One region of the Georgenia phoenicis genome, then DNA from elsewhere that is predicted to be linked to it. Evidence: riboswitches for the same ligand, from Rfam matches in the RefSeq annotation. Region 1 holds a riboswitch; the other holds the start of a gene.

What was found. A riboswitch is a leader RNA that binds a small molecule or an ion and turns the genes downstream of it on or off. The one in region 1 is predicted to bind glycine.
Region 2: linked by a shared signal. The riboswitch ahead of gcvP (aminomethyl-transferring glycine dehydrogenase) and the one ahead of AA0005_RS02800 (DMT family transporter) in region 1 are both predicted to bind glycine.

What each region holds. Positions count from the first base shown of each region.
Region 1 is NZ_CP154855.1:554,075-563,218, forward strand. It holds gene AA0005_RS02770 (fatty acid desaturase family protein) at 1-456, shown strand, start outside; gene purS (phosphoribosylformylglycinamidine synthase subunit PurS) at 511-774, shown strand; gene purQ (phosphoribosylformylglycinamidine synthase subunit PurQ) at 774-1,508, shown strand; gene ald (alanine dehydrogenase) at 1,510-2,625, opposite strand; gene AA0005_RS02790 (trimeric intracellular cation channel family protein) at 2,759-3,439, opposite strand; gene AA0005_RS02795 (amidohydrolase) at 3,546-4,796, shown strand; glycine riboswitch at 4,847-4,934, shown strand; gene AA0005_RS02800 (DMT family transporter) at 5,076-6,056, shown strand; gene AA0005_RS02805 (SRPBCC family protein) at 6,053-6,448, shown strand; gene AA0005_RS02810 (MaoC/PaaZ C-terminal domain-containing protein) at 6,445-7,332, opposite strand; gene AA0005_RS02815 (3-oxoacyl-ACP reductase) at 7,332-8,693, opposite strand; gene AA0005_RS02820 (acetyl-CoA C-acetyltransferase) at 8,693-9,144, opposite strand, start outside.
Region 2 is NZ_CP154855.1:2,445,005-2,454,148, forward strand. It holds gene gcvT (glycine cleavage system aminomethyltransferase GcvT) at 1-532, opposite strand, end outside; gene gcvP (aminomethyl-transferring glycine dehydrogenase) at 532-3,366, opposite strand; glycine riboswitch at 3,492-3,582, opposite strand; gene AA0005_RS11650 (HAD hydrolase-like protein) at 3,693-4,373, shown strand; gene AA0005_RS11655 (DUF4282 domain-containing protein) at 4,423-4,878, opposite strand; gene AA0005_RS11660 (hypothetical protein) at 5,062-5,340, shown strand; gene AA0005_RS11665 (SDR family oxidoreductase) at 5,357-6,199, shown strand; gene AA0005_RS11670 (ATP-dependent DNA ligase) at 6,246-7,307, shown strand; gene AA0005_RS11675 (hypothetical protein) at 7,465-7,902, opposite strand; gene ligD (non-homologous end-joining DNA ligase) at 8,001-9,059, opposite strand; gene AA0005_RS11685 (Gfo/Idh/MocA family protein) at 9,115-9,144, opposite strand, start outside.

The DNA.
Region 1 (9,144 bases):
CGGCTCGTCACCTTCTTCGCGCTCGTCTTCCTCGTGCTCTCCCCGGGCAAGGCCTTCGCCTTCATCGGCGTCCAGCTCGCGGTCTTCGGCCTCTACATGGGCCTGTCCTTCGCCCCCAACCACATCGGCATGCCCATCGTGCCGCCGGACGTCAAGATCGACTTCCTGCGCCGCCAGGTCCTCATGAGCCGCAACATCTCCGGCGGGCGGGCCATGGACACCTTCATGGGTGGGCTGAACTTCCAGGTGGAGCACCACCTCTTCCCGTCGATGGCCCGGCCCAACCTCCGCAAGGTCGCCCCGATGGTCCGCGAGTACTGCCACGACCTCGGTGTGCGGTACACCGAGACCACCCTCGCGCAGTCCTACCGGGCCGTCTACGACTACCTCAACAGGGTCGGGCGCGGCGGCCTGGACGTGTGGGCCTGTCCACTGGCTGCGCAGTACCGCGTCTGACCGTGGCGCCCGGGTAGACTCGCGGCGGCCCGAACCCCCCGAGCAGGAGTCACCATGGGACGAATCGTCGTCGAGGTCATGCCCAAGCCCGAGATCCTCGACCCGCAGGGCAAGGCGGTCGCCGGCGCGCTGCCCCGGCTCGGACTGGGCGGCTTCGTCTCGGTCCGCCAGGGCAAGCGTTTCGAGCTCGAGGTCGACGGCGACGTCGACGACGCGGCCCTCGCGCAGGCCCGCGAGGCCGCCGAGCTGCTGCTGTCCAACCCCGTGATCGAGGACGTCGTGCGCGTGGCGGCGGTCGACGACGCCAGGAGCGCCTGATGCACCGCCTCGACGTCCCCGAGTCCCAGCCGCGGGCCGAGGGTGCGCGCATCGGCGTCGTCACCTTCCCCGGCTCCCTCGACGACCGCGACGCCCAGCGGGCCGTGCGCCTGGCGGGCGCCGAGCCGGTGGCGCTGTGGCACGCCGACGAGGACCTGCGCGGCGTCGACGCCGTCGTCCTGCCCGGCGGCTTCTCCTACGGCGACTACCTGCGCTGCGGCGCGATCGCCCGCTTCGCCCCGGTCATGACGGCCGTCGTCGAGGCCGCCGGGCGCGGCCTGCCGGTGCTCGGCATCTGCAACGGCTTCCAGATCCTGTGCGAGGCGCACCTGCTGCCCGGCGCGCTCATCCGCAACGAGGCCCAGCGCTTCGTGTGCCGCGACCAGCAGCTGCGGGTGGAGAACAACGACACCGCGTGGACCACCGGCTACTCCGTGGGCCAGACGATCACCATCCCGCTGAAGAACGGGGAGGGCGGCTTCGTCGCCGACGAGCGCACCCTCGCCGAGCTCGAGGGGGAGGGGCGCGTCGTCTTCCGCTACGAGGGCCACAACCCCAACGGCTCGCTCCACGACATCGCGGGCATCAGCAACGCCGCGGGCAACGTCGTCGGGCTCATGCCCCACCCGGAACACGCCGTCGAGCCGGGCTTCGGCCCCGACTCCGCCGCCGGGGCGGGCACCGACGGCCTGGCGATCTTCGCCTCCGTCCTCGGGGTCCTCGTCACCGCCTGAGTCAGCCGAGGACCGTCTCCAGCGGCGTGTGCTCCATGCCGTGGGCCTCGGCGACCGGGGCGGAGACGAGTGCGCCGTCGTGCGTCGCCAGGCCCAGCGCCAGTGTCGGGTCGGCGCGCATCGCCTCGCGCCAGCCGCCGTTCGCGAGCGCGAGCGCGTAGGGAACCGTGACGTTCGTCAGCGCGTAGGTCGAGGTGTGCGAGACCGCGCCGGGCATGTTGCTCACGCAGTAGAACAGGGTGTCGTGCACGAGGTAGGTCGGGTCGGAGTGCGTCGTGGGTCGTGAGTCCGCGAAGCAGCCGCCCTGGTCCACGGAGATGTCGACGACGACGGACCCCGGCCGCATCGCCGCCACCTGCTCGTTGCTGACGAGCCGGGGCGTGCGCGCACCGGGCAGGAGGACGGCGCCGATGACGAGGTCGGCCTGCGCGACCGCGCGCTCGACCTCGTAGGCGTTGGACATCACCGTCTGGCAGCGGCCGCGGTAGAGGGCGTCGGCCTGCCGCAGGCGGCTGACGTCGCGGTCCATGAGGACGACGTCGGCGTGCATCCCCACGGCCATCGCGGCGGCGTTCATCCCGGCGACGCCGGCGCCGATGACGACGACCCGGGCGGAGTACACACCGGGGACCCCGCCGAGGAGGACGCCGCGCCCGCCCTGGGCGCTCATCAGGCTGTGGGCGCCCACCTGGGGAGCGAGCCGGCCGGCGATCTCGCTCATCGGGGCGAGGAGCGGCAGGGAGCGGTCGGGCAGCTCGACGGTCTCGTAGGCGACGGCGGTGACGCGGCGGCGCAGGAGCTCCTCGGTGAGCGGCCGGTCGGCGGCGAGGTGGAGGTAGGTGAAGAGGGTCTGGCCCGCGTGGAGGTGGTCGTACTCCTCGGGGACGGGCTCCTTGACCTTGAGGACGAGCTCGCCGAAGTCCCAGGTCGCGGCGGCGTCGGGCAGCACGGTGGCGCCGGCCGCCGCGAAGTCCGCGTCGGTGACGGAGGCGGAGGTTCCCGCGCCCGACTCGACGGCGACCTCGTGGCCGTGCCTCACCAGCTCGTGCACGCCGGACGGCGTGATGGCCACCCGGCCCTCGGAGTCGATGACCTCTCGCGGCACTGCGATCCTCATGCGGGCATCCTCGCAGGTGGCTGGCCGGGCGGAGCGCCGTTCACTCGCTGGACACCTGTCGGCTACTTGTCCACAGTCTTCCTCCACAGGGTTGTGCACATACGCACAGGGAGCGCCCCGAGCCTGTGGACAGTTACTCGGCGGCCCGCCGACGGCGTCGCGGCCACAGGGCGGCGAGGGCGTCCGCGTCCGGCAGCACCCACCGCCGCCAGTGGGCGAGGACGCTCAGCCCCGCCCCGACGAGGATCGCGACGAGCATCCCCACCGTCTCCTGCCCGAGGTCGTCGAGGACGATCATCGCGAGGGAGGCGAAGACGGCGGAGGTGGCGTACAGGGTGTTCCCGCCGAAGACCGCCGGGACCTCCCCGACGACGACGTCGCGGATCATGCCGCCGCCGACGGCGGTCGTCACCCCGAGCAGGACGGCCGGCAGCACGCCGAGGCCCGCGGCCAGCGCCTTGGTGGCCCCGGTCGCCGCCCAGCAGCCGAGGACGACACCGTCGGCGACGAGGAACAGGCGGCTCCACCAGCGCCCGTGGAGGGGGAGGAGGAAGGCGACGACCGCACCCACCAGTGCCGTGCCCAGGTAGAAGGGGTCGGTGAGGGCGACCGGCGGGCCGGCCTGGAGGAGGGTGTCGCGGAGGATGCCGCCGCCCAGCGCCGAGACGATCGCGAGGATGGCGAAGCCGACGAGGTCGAAGCGCTTGTGGCGGGCGATGGTCCCGCCCAGCAGCCCGTTGAGCAGCACGCCGAGGAGGTCGATGCCCCGGAACACGTCGGGGAGCACGTCGACCACCTGGTCTGCCACGTCCACGGCCACACCCGATCGTGGCCCGGGGCCGGTGGGCCGGCAAGCAGGGCGGCGTGCGGGCGGCGAAGGGCGGGGCAAGACTGGCCCGACGGCAGCAGAGGGAGGGCACATGGCGCTCGAGGACGTCCTGGAGGGGCAGGCCGGCATCCGCGGCTGGCAGGAGGACCTGTACCGGGACCTTCACGCGCACCCCGAGCTCGGCTTCGCGGAGACGCGGACGGCAGGGCTCGTCGCGGCGGCGCTGCGCGAGGACGGCTTCACCGTCCACGAGGGCGTCGGCGGGACCGGGGTGGTGGGCGTCCTGGCGAACGGGGAGGGCCCGGTCGTCCTCGTCCGGGCGGACATGGACGCGCTGCCCGTCGCCGAGGCCACCGGGTTGCCCTACGCGAGCACCGCGACGACCACCGACGACGCCGGCCGCACCGTCCCGCTCATGCACGCCTGCGGGCACGACGTCCACGTCGCCTGCCTCCTCGGGGCTGCCCGCCTGCTCGCCGGTGCCCGCGACGCGTGGGCCGGGACCGTCGTCGCGCTCTTCCAGCCGGCGGAGGAGCTGGGCGCGGGCGCGCAGCGCATGGTCGACGACGGCCTCGCCGACCTCGTCCCGCGCCCGGACGTGGCACTGGCCCAGCACGTCCTCGCCTACCCGGCCGGCACGGTCGCGACCCGCCCGGGCCCTTTCCTCTCGATCGGCGAGACGCTGCGCGTCACGGTCTTCGGGCGCGGCAGCCACGGCTCGATGCCGCACCTGTCCGTCGACCCGGCGGTGCTCGCCGCGATGATCGTCGTGCGACTCCAGGCGGTGGTCGCCCGCGAGGTGCAGCCGGGGGAGTTCGCCGTCCTCACCGTCGGGAAGGTGGCCGTGGGGGAGCGGGGCAACATCATCGACGACCACGCCGTCCTCGAGCTCAACCTGCGCGCCTACAGTGAGGAGGTCCGGGACCAGCTCGTCGCCGCCGTCGAGCGCGTCGTCCGCGCCGAGTGCGCGGCGTCGGGCTCCCCGCGGCAGCCGGAGATCGAGCACACCGACCGCTTCCCCCTCACCGACAACGACCCCGAGGCGACGGCGCGGGTCGCCGCCGCCTTCGCCGCCCACTTCGGGGACGCCGCCACGACGGCGGGGCGGCAGACGGCGAGCGAGGACTTCTCCCACGTGCCCGCCGCCCTCGGCGTCCCCTCCACCTACTGGGCGCTGGGCGGCGTCGACCCCGAGCGCTACCGGGCCGCGGCCGAGCGGGGGACCCTCACCCAGGACGTGCCCGGGAACCACTCCCCGGCCTTCGCCCCCGTGCTCCGGCCCACCCTCGAGACCGGCACGGCCGCCGTCGTCGTCGCCGCCCTCGCCTGGCTCGGCCGCTGACCGCCCGCGCGGCGGGTATGAGACACTTGTCGCGACAACATCACAGCCTTCGACTCGCGGCGGGAGAGACCCGCACGTGCGGGCGCCGAAGGAGCAACCTCCCCGGAAACTCTCAGGCCCCCATACCGCCACGGCGAGGCACCTCTGGAAAGCAGCCTCAGGGCTCACCGACGGGGAAGTACGGGCCGGCGCCCGTGGAAAACTCTCAGGTCCGATGACAGAGCGGGGAACGGTCCCTGCTCCCGCGCGCTCACGCGCGCCCGTCATCGAGGAGTCCCCATGGCTCTCACCCTCGACGCCCCCGCGCCCACGACGTCCGCCCGCCGCGTCCCGCGGATGCACCGCCGGCTCGGCATCGCCGCGATCCTCGCCTCGGCCACGGCGATGGGCCTGGCCGGGCTCTTCGGCCGCCTCGCCTCCCCGCCGGGCGCCGTCATCGGCGAGACGCTCACCCTCGGGCGGATGGCCGTGGGCGCGCTCGGCATGGTCGTCGTGCTCGCCGCGGGCCGCCGGCTGTCGGTGCTGCGCCGCACCCGCGTCTCGTGGTCGGTCGTCCTCGGCGGCGTCTTCCTCGGCCTGTCCCTGGCCACCTACCTGTCCGCCACGGTCCTCACCGTGCTCTCCCGCGCCGTCGCCCTCCACTACCTGGGCCCGGTGATCGCGACCGTCCTCGCGCGGGTCGTCCTCAAGGAGAAGGCGCGCGGTCTCGAGCTCCTCACCCTGGCGCTGAGCTTCGCCGGGATGGTGCTGGCCACCGGGCTCGTGGACGCCGCCGTGCCCACCGACGACCAGCTCCTCGGGGACGTCCTCGCCGCCGTCTCCGGGCTGCTCTACGGCGGCGCGCTGCTGTGCTACCGCTACCGCGCCGACATGCCCGCCGACGTCCGCAACTTCTGGAACTTCACCTTCGGTGCACTGGGGACCGCGGGGATGGTCGCGGTCACCCGCCCGGACATGTCGGGGATGACGGCGGAGAACTGGCTGTGGGCGGGCCTGTTCTTCGTCGTGTGCGGCTCCCTCGCGCTCGGGCTGCTCGTCGTCGCCGGCATGCACCTGCGCTCGGTCGAGCTGTCGGCGCTGTCCTACTGGGAGGTCGTCGTCGCGATGCTCCTCGGGGCGGCCGTCTACGGCGAGACCGTCTCGCCGCTCGCCGCGGTGGGGGCCGTGCTCATCGTCGTCGGGGCGGTGACCGCCGTGGGTGCCGGTCGCCGGCGCCGTGCGCGGCTCGTGTCAGAGGCGGGTGCCACACTGCGGGCATGAGGAGCCGCCACATCAGCCGGGTCGTCGCCGCCTCGCCCGCCGTCGTCTACGAGTACGCGGCGGACCCGGCCAACCTTCCCGCGTGGGCCGCGGGGCTCGCCGAGGGCGAGGTGCGCCAGGAGGGGGACGCCGTCGTCGTCGACTCGCCGATGGGGCGGGTCGAGGTCACCTTCGTCCGCCGCAACCCCTTCGGCGTCCTCGACCACGACGTCCGCCTGCCGTCCGGCGAGGTCGTCACGAACCCGGTGCGCGTGCTCGCCCACCCCGAGGGCGCGGAGGTCGTGTTCACCCTCCGTCAGCTCGGGCTGAGCGACGCCGACTTCGAGCGGGACGCCGCGATGGTCGAGCGTGACCTCGAGGCGCTCGCGCGCATCGTCGAGGGCGACGCCTAGGGACGGGGCGTCACCGAGCCGGTGAGGTGGACCTTGCCGGACCGCGGGTGGCGGCCGGCGTAGCGCACGCCGTCGCCCGCCGCGTCGATGCTCAGCGCCACCCTGCCGGGCAGCAGCACCGGCTTGGCGAAGTCCACCTCCCACGTGAAGGCGTCCCCGCGGAAGCGGGCGAGCTGGGCCAGTGCCCGGGAGGCGGTGTACATCCCGTGCGCGATCGGGCGGGGGAAGCCGAAGGCCCGCGCCCCGAGCCGCGAGACGTGGATGGGGTTGCGGTCCCCGGACACCTCCGCGTAGCGCTTGCCGGTGTCCGCACCCAGCGACCACACCGAGACGACGTCGCCGCCCGGCTCCGGCGCCTCCACGGAGGACGACGACGGCGCCTCCTCCGCGGCGCCCGGCAGCGCGGTGCCGCGGGCGAGGTAGGTCGACACGCCCTCCCACACCGTCTCCCCGCCGGCCTCGACCGTGACGGCGAGGTCGACGAGCGTGCCCTTGCGGTGCGCCCGCGGGGAGCGGGCCTCGGCCCGGGCGCTCAGCTCCTCCCCGAGGAGCACCGGCCGGTGCTCCTCGACCCGGTTGGCGGTGTGGACCATGCCGAGCACCGGCAGCGGGAAGTCGGGCCGCACCATGAGCGCCATCGCGAGCGGGAAGGCGAGGACGTGGACGTAGCCGGCGGGCAGCTCATCGGTCCCCGGCTCCCCGAGGAGCTCCTGGTAGGCCGACAGGGTCGCGGGGTCGGCGCGCAGGCCGTCCGCCACGTAGGCGACGTCCGGGAGGCTGTGGGCCACCGCGCCGCGGCGCATCGTCGTGCGTGCGGTGGCCGCCAGCGCCCGGGAGTAGAGCGAGCCGAGGCTGGGGACGGGCTCGAGGCGCTGCTCGCGCATCACTGCCCCACCAGGTTCTGGCCGCACACCCGCAGCACCTGCCCGTTGACTCCGCCCGCCTGCGGCGAGGCGAGGAAGGCGATGGCCTCGGCGACGTCCACCGGCTGCCCACCCTGCTGCAGCGAGTTCGCCCGGCGGGCCACCTGCCGCGGCACCGGCGGGATCTTCGCCGTCATGTCCGTCTCGATGAACCCGGGGGCGACGGCGTTGGCCGTCGCCCCGTTGGCCGCGACGACCGGTGCGAGCGCCCGGGTCATCCCGATGATCCCGGCCTTGGCCGCCGCGTAGTTCGTCTGCCCGCGGTTGCCGGCGATCCCGGAGGTCGAGGCCAGGGAGATGATCCGCCCGCCCGCGCCCAGCTCCCCGGCGAAGGTCTCGTTCATCCGCAGCGGCGCGAGGACGTTGACGGCGAGGAGGTCGTTCCAGCGGTCGTCGGTCATGTTGGCGAGCAGCTTGTCCCGCAGGATGCCGGCGTTGTGGACGACGACGTCGAGGCGCCCGTGGCGCTCGCGGACGTGCGAGAGGATCCGCTCGGCGGCGTCCTCCGCGGTGATGTCGAGCTGCAGCGCACTGCCGCGGACCTCGTTCATCACCCGGCTCAGCGCCTCCCCGGCGGCCGACACGTCGACGCCGACCACCCGGGCGCCGTCCCGGGCGAGCACCTTGACGATCGCCGCGCCGATGCCGCGAGCGGCACCCGTGACGACGGCGACCATCCCCTCGAGGGGACGGGTCCAGTCGGCCGGGGCGACGCCGTCGGCGGAGGCGACGTGGAGCGGCTGCCCGTCGACGAAGGCCGAGCGGGCCGACAGGAAGAAGCGCAGCGCCCCGACGACGGAGGGTGCGCCCACGGGCACCTCACCGCCGAGGACGACGCCGTTGGCGGTCGCACCCGCCCGCAGCTCCTTGGCCAGGGAGCGGAGGAAGCCGTCCACGCCCTGGCGGACCGCGACGACGGCGGGATCGGTCGCGTCGTCGGCGCGGCGGGAGACCGTGACGATGCGCGCCCCGGGGGCCAGACGGCGCAGGACGCCGCCGAGCGCGAGGGCCGGGCCGGCGAGGTCCGCCGGGGAGCTCGCCTCGGTGAGGACGAGGACGACGCCGCCCCAGCGGCGGCCCTTGCCCAGCTCCTGGGGGTCGCGGCGGACGTCGAGGTCCCAGCCGAGGAGGGTCTCGGCGAGCTCGTCGGCGGCGCGCACGGAGGCGCCGTCGTCGAGCACGAGGACGGGGCCGGGGACGAGCGGCTGGTCGACGCTCGCCGGGTCGGTGCGGCGCAGGCGGGCGGGCTGGGGCAGGCCGAGCTTCTTGGCCACGGTCTTCCCGGTGCCGCCGGAGACGAGCTCGAGGTAGCGGTCGCTCATCACGCCTCCAGGATCATCGCGGTGGCCTGGCCGCCGGCGGCGCACACGGAGATGAGGCCGCGCACCGGGGCGCCGGTCGCGGCCTTCTTCTCGGCGAGGAGCTTGGCCAGCGTGCCGACGATCCGCCCACCGGTGGCGCCGAAGGGGTGCCCGGCGGCGAGGGAGGAGCCGGTGACGTTGAGCCGGTCCGGGGCGACGGTGCCGAGCGGCTCGCGGCCCAGGCGCTCGCGGCAGAACTCCGCGTCGTTCCAGGCGGCGAGCGTGGTGAGGACGGTGCTGGCGAAGGCCTCGTGGATCTCGACGAAGTCGAAGTCCTCGAGCGTGAGGCCGTGGCGCTCGAGCAGCCGCGGCACGGCGTAGCAGCCGCCCATGAGGAGGCCCTCGGCGCCGCTCGTGAAGTCGACGGCCGCCGTCTGGGCGTCGACGACGCGGGCGAGGGCGGGCAGACCGC
Region 2 (9,144 bases), 1.8 Mb from region 1:
CGGTAGCCTCGCGGGCCGAGTAGTAACGCAGGTCCTCGACCGGCCCGTCCGCGAGCGCCGTGACGATCTCGACGGCGCGCGGCCCCTGGACGGCGACGAGCGCCGTCTCCTCGGTCGCGTCGGTGATCCGCGCGTCGAAGCCCGCCGCGCGCTCGCCCAGCTCGGCGAGGACGGGCGCGGTGTTCGCCGCGTTGGGCACGGTGAGGAACCGGTCCTCCCCCACCCGGTAGACGATGAGGTCGTCGACGATGCCGCCCTCGGGCGTGCACAGCAGCGTGTACTTCGCCCGGCCCACCTCGAGGGTGGAGATCGAGCCGACGACGGCGTGGTCGAGGAAGGCCCCGGCCCCCGGTCCGGCGACCCACACGGTGCCCATGTGGCTGAGGTCGAAGAGCCCGGCGGCCTGACGCACCGCCTGGTGCTCGGCCAGCTGCGAGCCGTAGTGCAGCGGCATCGTCCAGCCGGCGAAGCCGGTCATCGTCGCCCCCAGCGCCTCGTGCTCGGCGCGCAGGGCGGTCTCCTTCTCGCTCATCAGTCCTCCTCGAAGGCCTCGGGCGGCGGGCACGCGCACACGAGGTTGCGGTCCCCGTAGGCGTTGTCGATGCGGCTCACCGGTGGGAAGTACTTGTCCTGCCGCAGCCCCGGCACGGGGAAGGCGGCCTGCTCGCGCGGGTAGGGCCGATCCCAGGCGTCGGTGACGACGTCGGCGGCCGGGTGCGGGGCCCGGCGCACCGGGCTGTCGGCCAGCTCGAGCTCGCCGTCGAGGACCTGCTGGATCTCCCCGTGGATCGTCACCATCGCCTCGACGAAGCGGTCGAGCTCGGCGAGGTCCTCGCTCTCGGTGGGCTCGACCATGAGAGTGCCGGCCACCGGGAAGGACAGCGTGGGGGCGTGGAAGCCGAAGTCGACGAGCCGCTTGGCCACGTCCTCGGCCGTCACGCCCGAGCGCTTGGTCAGCTCGCGCAGGTCGAGGATGCACTCGTGCGCGACGAGCCCGTCCGCGCCCGTGTAGAGCACCGGGAAGTAGGGGTCCAGCGCCTTGGCGACGTAGTTCGCCGCCAGCAGCGCGCTGCGCGTGGCGGCCGCCAGGCCCTCGGCGCCCATGAGCGCGATGTAGGCCCAGGAGATGGGCAGCACCCCCGCGGACCCGTGACGGGTGGCGGACACGGGCACCGCGCCGTCGCCGTCGTCCCCTGCGGCGTCCCCGGGCAGGAAGGGGGCGAGGTGCTCGCGCACCGCGACCGGGCCGACGCCCGGACCGCCACCGCCGTGCGGGATGCAGAAGGTCTTGTGGAGGTTGAGGTGCGAGACGTCGCCGCCGAACTCCCCCGGCTGGGCGAGCCCGATCATCGCGTTGAGGTTCGCGCCGTCCACGTACACCTGCCCGCCGGCGGCGTGGACCGCCTCGCAGACTTCGCGCACCTCGGTGTCGAAGACGCCGTGGGTCGAGGGGTAGGTGAGCATGATCGCGGCGAGCCGGTCGCCGTGCTGCTCGATGCGGGCGTGGAGGTCGGCGGTGTCGATCGAGCCGTCGTCGGCGGTCTTCACGGTGACGACCTTCATCCCGGCCAGGACGGCGGAGGCGGCGTTGGTGCCGTGCGCGGAGGACGGGATGAGGCACACGGTGCGCTCGTCGTCGCCGCGGGAGCGGTGGTAGCCGCGGATCGCGAGCAGTCCGGCGAGCTCGCCCTGGGAACCGGCGTTGGGCTGGATGGAGACGCGGTCGTAGCCGGTGATCTCCGCGAGCCAGGTCTCGAGCTCCCCGATGAGCTCGCGCCAGCCCTCGGTCTGGTGGTCCGGGGCGAGCGGGTGGATGGTCGCGAAGCCGGGCCACAGCATCGCCTGCATCTCCGTGGCGGCGTTGAGCTTCATCGTGCACGAGCCGAGCGGGATCATCGTCCGGTCCAGCGCGAGGTCCCGGTCGGCCAGGCGGCGCAGGTAGCGCATCATCTGCGTCTCGGAGCGGTGGGCGTGGAAGGTCGGGTGAGTGAGGAACTCGCTCGTGCGCCGCAGCGCAGCGGGGAACTCGAAGCCGCCGTCGCCCGTCTCCCCGTCGTCGACCCCGAACGCGGCGAGGACGGCGGCGAGGTGCTCCGGCGTCGTCGTCTCGTCGCAGGAGACGCCGACGGTGTCCGCGTCCACGAGCCGCAGGTTGACCCCGGCCTTCTCCGCGTCGGCGACGACGACGGCGGCCCGCCCCGGCACACGGACGGTGACGGTGTCGAAGAACGCGTCGTGGACGACGTCGACCCCGCCGGCGGTGAGGCGCAGGGCCAGGGTGCGGGCGGCACCGTGGGCGTGGCGGGCGATCTCCCGCAGCCCCTCGGGCCCGTGGTAGACGGCGTACATGCCGGCGACGACGGCGAGCAGCGCCTGCGCGGTGCAGATGTTGCTCGTCGCCTTCTCCCGGCGGATGTGCTGCTCGCGCGGCTGGAGCGCCAGGCGCAGGGCGGGGCGGCCCTCGCTGTCCTTGGAGACGCCGACGAGCCGGCCGGGCAGCTGCCGCTCCAGGCCCTCGCGCACCGCCATGAACGCGGCGTGCGGGCCACCGAAGAAGAGCGGGACGCCGAAGCGCTGGGCCGAGCCGACGGCGACGTCGGCGCCCTGCTCCCCCGGCGGGGTGACGAGCGTGAGGGCGAGGAGGTCGGCCGCGACGGTGACGAGCGCGCCGCGCTCCTTCGCCTCGGCGATGAGGCCGGACTGGTCGCGCAGCCGACCGGACGTCCCGGGCTGCTGGAGGACCAGGCCGGTGACGCCGTCGGGCAGGTCGGGCAGGCCGCCGTCGAGGTCGGCGACGACGGCGGTGATCCCGACCGCCTCCGCGCGGGCGAGGACGACGGCGAGCGTCTGCGGGTGGAGCTCGTCGTCGAGGACGACGGTGGCAGCCTTCGACGCCTTGTTGGCCCGCTGCATGAGGAGGACGGCCTCGGCGACGGCGGTGGCCTCGTCGAGGAGGGAGGCGTTCGCGACGGGCAGGGCGGTGAGGTCGGCGACCGCCGTCTGGAAGTTGAGCAGCCCCTCGAGGCGGCCCTGGGAGATCTCCGGCTGGTACGGGGTGTAGGCGGTGTACCAGGCCGGGGACTCGAGGACATTGCGCTGGATGACGCTCGGGGTGTGGGTGCCGTAGTAGCCCTGGCCGATCATCTGGACGCGCTGGACGTTCCTCGCCGCGAGCTCACGCAGTCGCTCGAGGACCTGCGCCTCGGTGCGCGGGGCGGGCAGGTCCAGGGGCCGCTGCTGGCGGATCGAGGGCGGCACGGACTCGAGGAGCGGGCGCCAGTCGGCGTGCCCGAGCGACTCGAGCATCGCCGCGGTGTCGGCGGCGCGGGGGCCGATGTGGCGGTCGGCGAAGGACGGTGAGGTCATGGACACGGCTCCAGGGTGGCTGGGAAACGGGTCCTCCCCGCTCTGTCATGTGACCTGAGAGTTTTCGCGAGCCGGGGCTCGCCTGCACCGTCGGTGAGCGCTGACGCGCTGCTTTCCAGAGCTGCCTGATCGCGGCGGTACCGGGGCCTGAGAGATTAGCGGGAGGGCTTGCTCCTTCGGCGCCCGCACGGAGCGGGACTCTCCCGCCGCGGGTGGGCGGCGTATCAAGTTGTCCACGTCACAGTACCCGGCAACCCGGACACCGGTGACCACACCGGTCCGTGCGACCCTGGGAGGAGACCCGTTTCCCCGAGCAAGGACGACGATTGACGCACGCCCCCGCCCCCGTCTCCCTCGAGCCCATGCGGCCCACCGCCGTGCTCCTCGACCTCGACGGCACGATCAGCGACTCCGGCCCGGTCATCACCGCCTCGATCGCCGAGACCCTGGCCCACTTCGGCTACCCGGCCCAGACGCAGGAGGAGCTGCTGCGCTTCGTCGGGCCGCCGATCCGCGACGGCTTCCGCGCCTTCGTCGGTGTCCCGGAGGACCGGCTCGACGCCGTCGTCGCCGACTACCGTGACCGCTACAACGAGCGGATGCTCCAGGCGCCGGTGTTCCCCGGCATGGCAGACCTGGTCCGCGAGCTCCACGCCCGCGGCGTGCCGATCGCCCTGGCGACGTCCAAGCGGCAGTCGCTCGCGGTGCCGATCCTGCAGGACGCCGGCCTGGCCCAGTACTTCACCGTCATCCGCGGCGCCTCGGACGACGAGACGCGCGCCGCCAAGGCCGACATCGTCGAGGACGCCCTCGCCGGGCTGCGGGAGCATGACGTCGACGTGTCCCGTGCCGTCATGGTCGGGGACCGCCACCACGACGTCGACGGCGCGGGCGTGCACGGCCTGCCGACCGTCCTGGTCGGGTGGGGCTACGCGCGTCCCGGTGAGGAGGACGGCGCCCACGCCGTCGTCCACGAGGTTGCCGAGCTCGCGCGCCTGCTGTCCTGAGACGCGACTGCGCCCCGTGCCGGACGGCACGGGGCGCAGTTGTCGCGGGTCAGGAGCGCGGGACGCCCTGGCTGCGGTGGATGTCGTCGGACATCCGCACGAGCGCGAAGTAGAACTCGAACATCAGCCGCATGAAGGCGATGAAGATGAGAACGCCGATCGGCCCGAGCAGGAGCACGAGCACCCCGAAAGCCGGGTCCGCCGCGAAGCTGGCGAAGAGGAGGATGAGCCAGTACAGCACGGCGACACCGATGGTGAGGACGTACAGCCAGCTGACGAGCTTGGGCGTGATGAGGGTGTGGAACTTCCAGTCGAAGAGCGCAGCGAAGAAGTTCTTCGGCGACTGCCCGGCGGGAGCCTGCGGGGCGGACGGCGCGCCGTAGCCCCACTGCTGCTGCTCCTGCTGCTGTCCGGCCTGCGGGTAGGCCGGCGGCGGCGGCGGGACCTGCGGCTGGCCGGGCTGACCCTGCGGCGGCTGGTACGGGCTGGGAGGGGGCGTCGACACGTCAAACCCTTTCGGTTCTGGGGATCTGGCACGGCGAGGCTAGCGGAGGCCCCGCGCGGGGCCCCGGTCCCGCGCACCCACACCCTTGTGACCCTGCTCACCCCACCGGGTGCGCCGGTCCGCCGTCGTGCCTACCGTCGACCTGCGGGTCATGCCCGTGACCTGCGGGAAGGAGTGGGAGCAATGGCATCCGAGACGAGCACGACGACCGACCACGACGAGATCCGCCGCTGGGTCGAGGAGCACGACGGCAAGCCCGCGAGCGTGCGCGGCACCGAGGGCGGGGACACCGCCGGCGTCCTGCGGATCGACTTCCCCGGCGGCGCCGGCACCGACGACCTCGAGCACATCAGCTGGGAGGACTGGTTCGCCAAGTTCGAGGACCAGAAGCTCGCCTTCCTCTACCAGGAGCACAAGGCGAGCGGCGAGGACAGCACCTTCTTCAAGCTCGTCTCCCGCTGACCGGAGGACACGACTCATGAGCGAGAACACGACGACGGCGCAGCCCAACCCGCGTGAGGAGGGCGTCCAGCCGCGCCGGGTCATCGTCACGGGCGCCGACTCCGGCATCGGCAAGGCCTCCGCCGTCGCCCTGGCGGCACCGGGCCGGCACGTCGCCCTCACCTGGCACACCGACGAGGACGGCGCCGAGCGCACCGCCGAGGAGGTCCGCTCCCTCGGGGCGACGGCGCACGTACGCCGCCTCGACCTCACCGACCCGCAGAGCGGGACCGCCGTCGTCGACGAGCTCGCCGAGGTGATGGGCGGGCTCGACGCGCTCGTCATGTCCTCGGGCACCGGCAGCTCCGAGCTGCTGCTCGACATGGACTTCGCGACGTGGCGCGAGGTCGTGTCGGTGGACCTCGACGGCGCGTTCTGCTGCCTCCAGGCAGCGGCGCGGCACATGGTGGCCGGCGGCACCGGCGGGCGGATCGTGGCGATCACGAGCGTCCACGAGCACGCCCCACGCGTCGGTGCGGCACCGTACTGCGCGGCCAAGGGCGGGCTCGGGCTGCTCGTCAAGGTCGCCGCCCTGGAGCTGGCGGAGCACGGGATCACGGTCAACGCCGTCGCGCCCGGGGAGATCGCCACCCCGATGACCGGCCAGGAGGACGAGACGGTCATGGAGGGCAAGGAGCGCCCGGGCATCCCGGTCGCCCGGCCCGGCGACGCCCGCGAGATCGCCGCCGTCGTCGCCTTCCTGTGCGGGCCCGAGGCCGGCTACGTCAACGGCGCCTCGTGGACGGTGGACGGCGGCATGCTCCAGATGGGCCCGCAGGCGGGCTCACACCTGGAGAGCCACGACTGGCGCCGCCCGTAGCCGGATCCGGGGGCGCCGCCGCGGCCCGGCCACTAGCGTCTGCGGGATGGACCTCCCGCTGCTGCCGCCGGTCGCCCCCATGCTCGCGAAGTCCGTCAAGGACGTGTTCGAGGGCGAGTACCTCTACGAGCCCAAGTGGGACGGCTTCCGCGCGATCATCTTCAAGGACGGCGACGACGTCGAGATCGGCAGCCGCAACGAGAAGCCGATGACGCGGTACTTCCCCGAGCTCGTCGAGGCCCTGCGCGCCCAGCTGCCAGAGCGCTGCGTCGTCGACGGGGAGATCGTCATCGTCACCGGCGAGCGGCTCGACTTCGAGGCGCTGCTCCAGCGCATCCACCCCGCCGACTCGCGCGTGCGGCTGCTCGCCACGGAGACGCCGGCGTCCTTCGTCGCCTTCGACCTCCTCGCGCTCGGCGACGAGGACCTCACCGGCCTGCCGATGGCGCAGCGGCGCGAGCGGCTGGAGTCGGCGCTGGGCAGTGCGCAGGCGCCGGTCCACCTCACCCGCGCGACGACCGACACCGCCCTGGCCCGCGAGTGGCTCGACCTCTTCGAGGGCGCCGGGCTCGACGGCGTCGTGTCCAAGCCGCTCGACCTCACCTACCAGCCGAACAAGCGGCTCATGCTCAAGACGAAGCACGAGCGCACCGCCGACTGCGTGCTCGCCGGCTTCCGGTGGCACAAGAGCGGCGACGTCGTCGGCTCGCTCCTCCTCGGCCTGTACGACGACGGCGGCCGGCTCCAGCACGTGGGCGTCGCCTCCTCCTTCACGATGAAGCGGCGGGCCGAGCTCGTCGAGGAGCTCGAGCCGCTGCGCCTGGCCGAGGGCGAGGACCACCCGTGGGCCGACTGGCAGGATGCCTCCGCCCACGAGAGGAACCGGCTGCCCGGGGCGCAGAGCCGCTGGTCGGCCGGCAAGGACCTGTCCTTCGTGCCGCTGCGGCCGGAGCGGGTCCTCGAGGTGGCCTACGACCACATGGAGGGCACGCGCTTCCGCCACAGCGCCCAGTTCCGCCGCTGGCGGCCGGACCGGGAGCCGGGGTCCTGCGGCTACGAGCAGCTCGAGGAGCCGATGAGGTTCGACCTGGCGGACGTCCTGACCTAGCCGGGCCTCAGGCCGTCGGGCGCGTGTGCTGGAAATGGACCAGCAGGAAGTCTCTATCCAGCACGCGCCCGGGCGCTTCCGTGAGCGCTTCGTGCTGCCGCCCGCCCGTCCGGCAGGGCCGAACGCCCGGGTCCCGGCGTTCAGCCTTGTGCGGCGATCACGGTTCGAGGGGGACGACGTCGTAGCGCTCCGACTCGCTGACGTCGGCGACGACCTCGTTGGCGTAACTGAGCGCCTCGTCCGGGTCGTCGAAGGTCAACCACTCCTTCCGGACACGGTCGGAGGCCTCACCGGTGGCCTCGACGGCGTAGTGGACGTCCACGACCTCCCCGCCCTCGGCGATCGTGTACGCGTCCGTCACCCAGACGAACTCGCGATCGCTCTCGCCGGCGAGACGCTCCGCGGCGTCCCGCCGGGCTTCGCTCGGGGTGACCTCCCCGGCCGGGATGACGTCCCCGACGTCGTAAGGACCCGTGGAAGGAGCGTTGGCGATCTCGGACGCCATGTCTCCGGGCTCGGCCGTCGTCCCGTCGGTGGAACACCCGGCCAGCGCGAGAAGGACGAGTGCTCCGGCGGCCACTCGGGCGGTGCGCATCACTGACCCCCATCGTCGATCGTGCAGCGTGCCACAGCATTGCGACTGTCTGCAGGCTAACAAGGGGCACTGCCGGGAGTCGGGACTATGAGCGGTCCTCAGTCGGTCTTCCTCGCGCGCGACGGCTGCACCCGGGCCGGCTCGCCGGGCATCTTGGGGTACTCCGGCGGGTAGGGCAGGTCGCTGTGCCCCTCGGCCTCCTGCTTCGCGTACAGCTCGAGGAGCGGCGTGAGGTCGTGGGCGACGTCGTCGATCTCGGCGTGCAGGTCGCCCAGCTCGGCGAAGCGGGCGGGCATGGTGCGCACGGTGAGGTCGCGGGGGTCGACGTCGGGCAGCTCGTCCCAGGTGACCGGAGCCGAAACCGGGGCGTGGGCGATCGGGCGGATGCTGTAGGCGCTGGCGATCGTGCGGTCGCGGGCGTTCTGGTTGTAGTCGACGAAGATCGTCTCCCCGCGCTCCTCCTTCCACCAGTTCGTCGTCACCTTGCCCGGCATGCGCCGCTCGAGCTCGCGGCCGAAGGCGATGGCCGCGTGGCGCACCTGGGTGAAGTCCCACTGCGGCTCGATGCGCACGTAGATGTGCACGCCCCGGTTGCCGGACGTCTTCGGGAAGCCGCGCCAGCCGAGCTCGGCGAGGTACTCGCGCGCGACGGCCGCCACCTCGACGGCGTCGGCGAAGTCGGTGCCGGGCTGCGGGTCGAGGTCGATGCGCAGCTCGTCGGGGTGGTCGACGTCGTCGCGGCGCACCGGCCACGGGTGGAAGGTGATCGTCCCGAGGTTGGCGGCCCAGGCGACGGCAGCGAGCTCGGTGGGGCACAGCTCGTCGGCGGTGCGGCCGCTGGGGAAGGCGATCTCGACCGTCTCGATCCAGTCCGGCACGCCCTTGGCGGGCACGCGCTTCTGGTAGAACGCGTCCCCGTGCGGGTCACTGCGGGTGGCCCGCTTCATGTCCGGCAGCACGCCCTTGGGCCAGCGCTCCAGGGTGACCGGCCGCTCGCGCAGCGCCCGCAGGATCCCGTCCCCGACGGCGAGGTAGTAGTCGACGACCTCACGCTTGGTGATCCCCGGCTCGGGGAAGATCACCCGGTCCGAGCTCGTGATTCGCACGGGCCGGCCGGCCACGTCGATCTCGACGGCGGGGCTCTTCGTCGGTGCCATGGCCAGACGCTACCGGTCCCGGCTCTCACCGCCCACCGTTCCGCCGGCTGCGCTGTCAGCGGTCGAACGTCGTCCCGGCCACGTG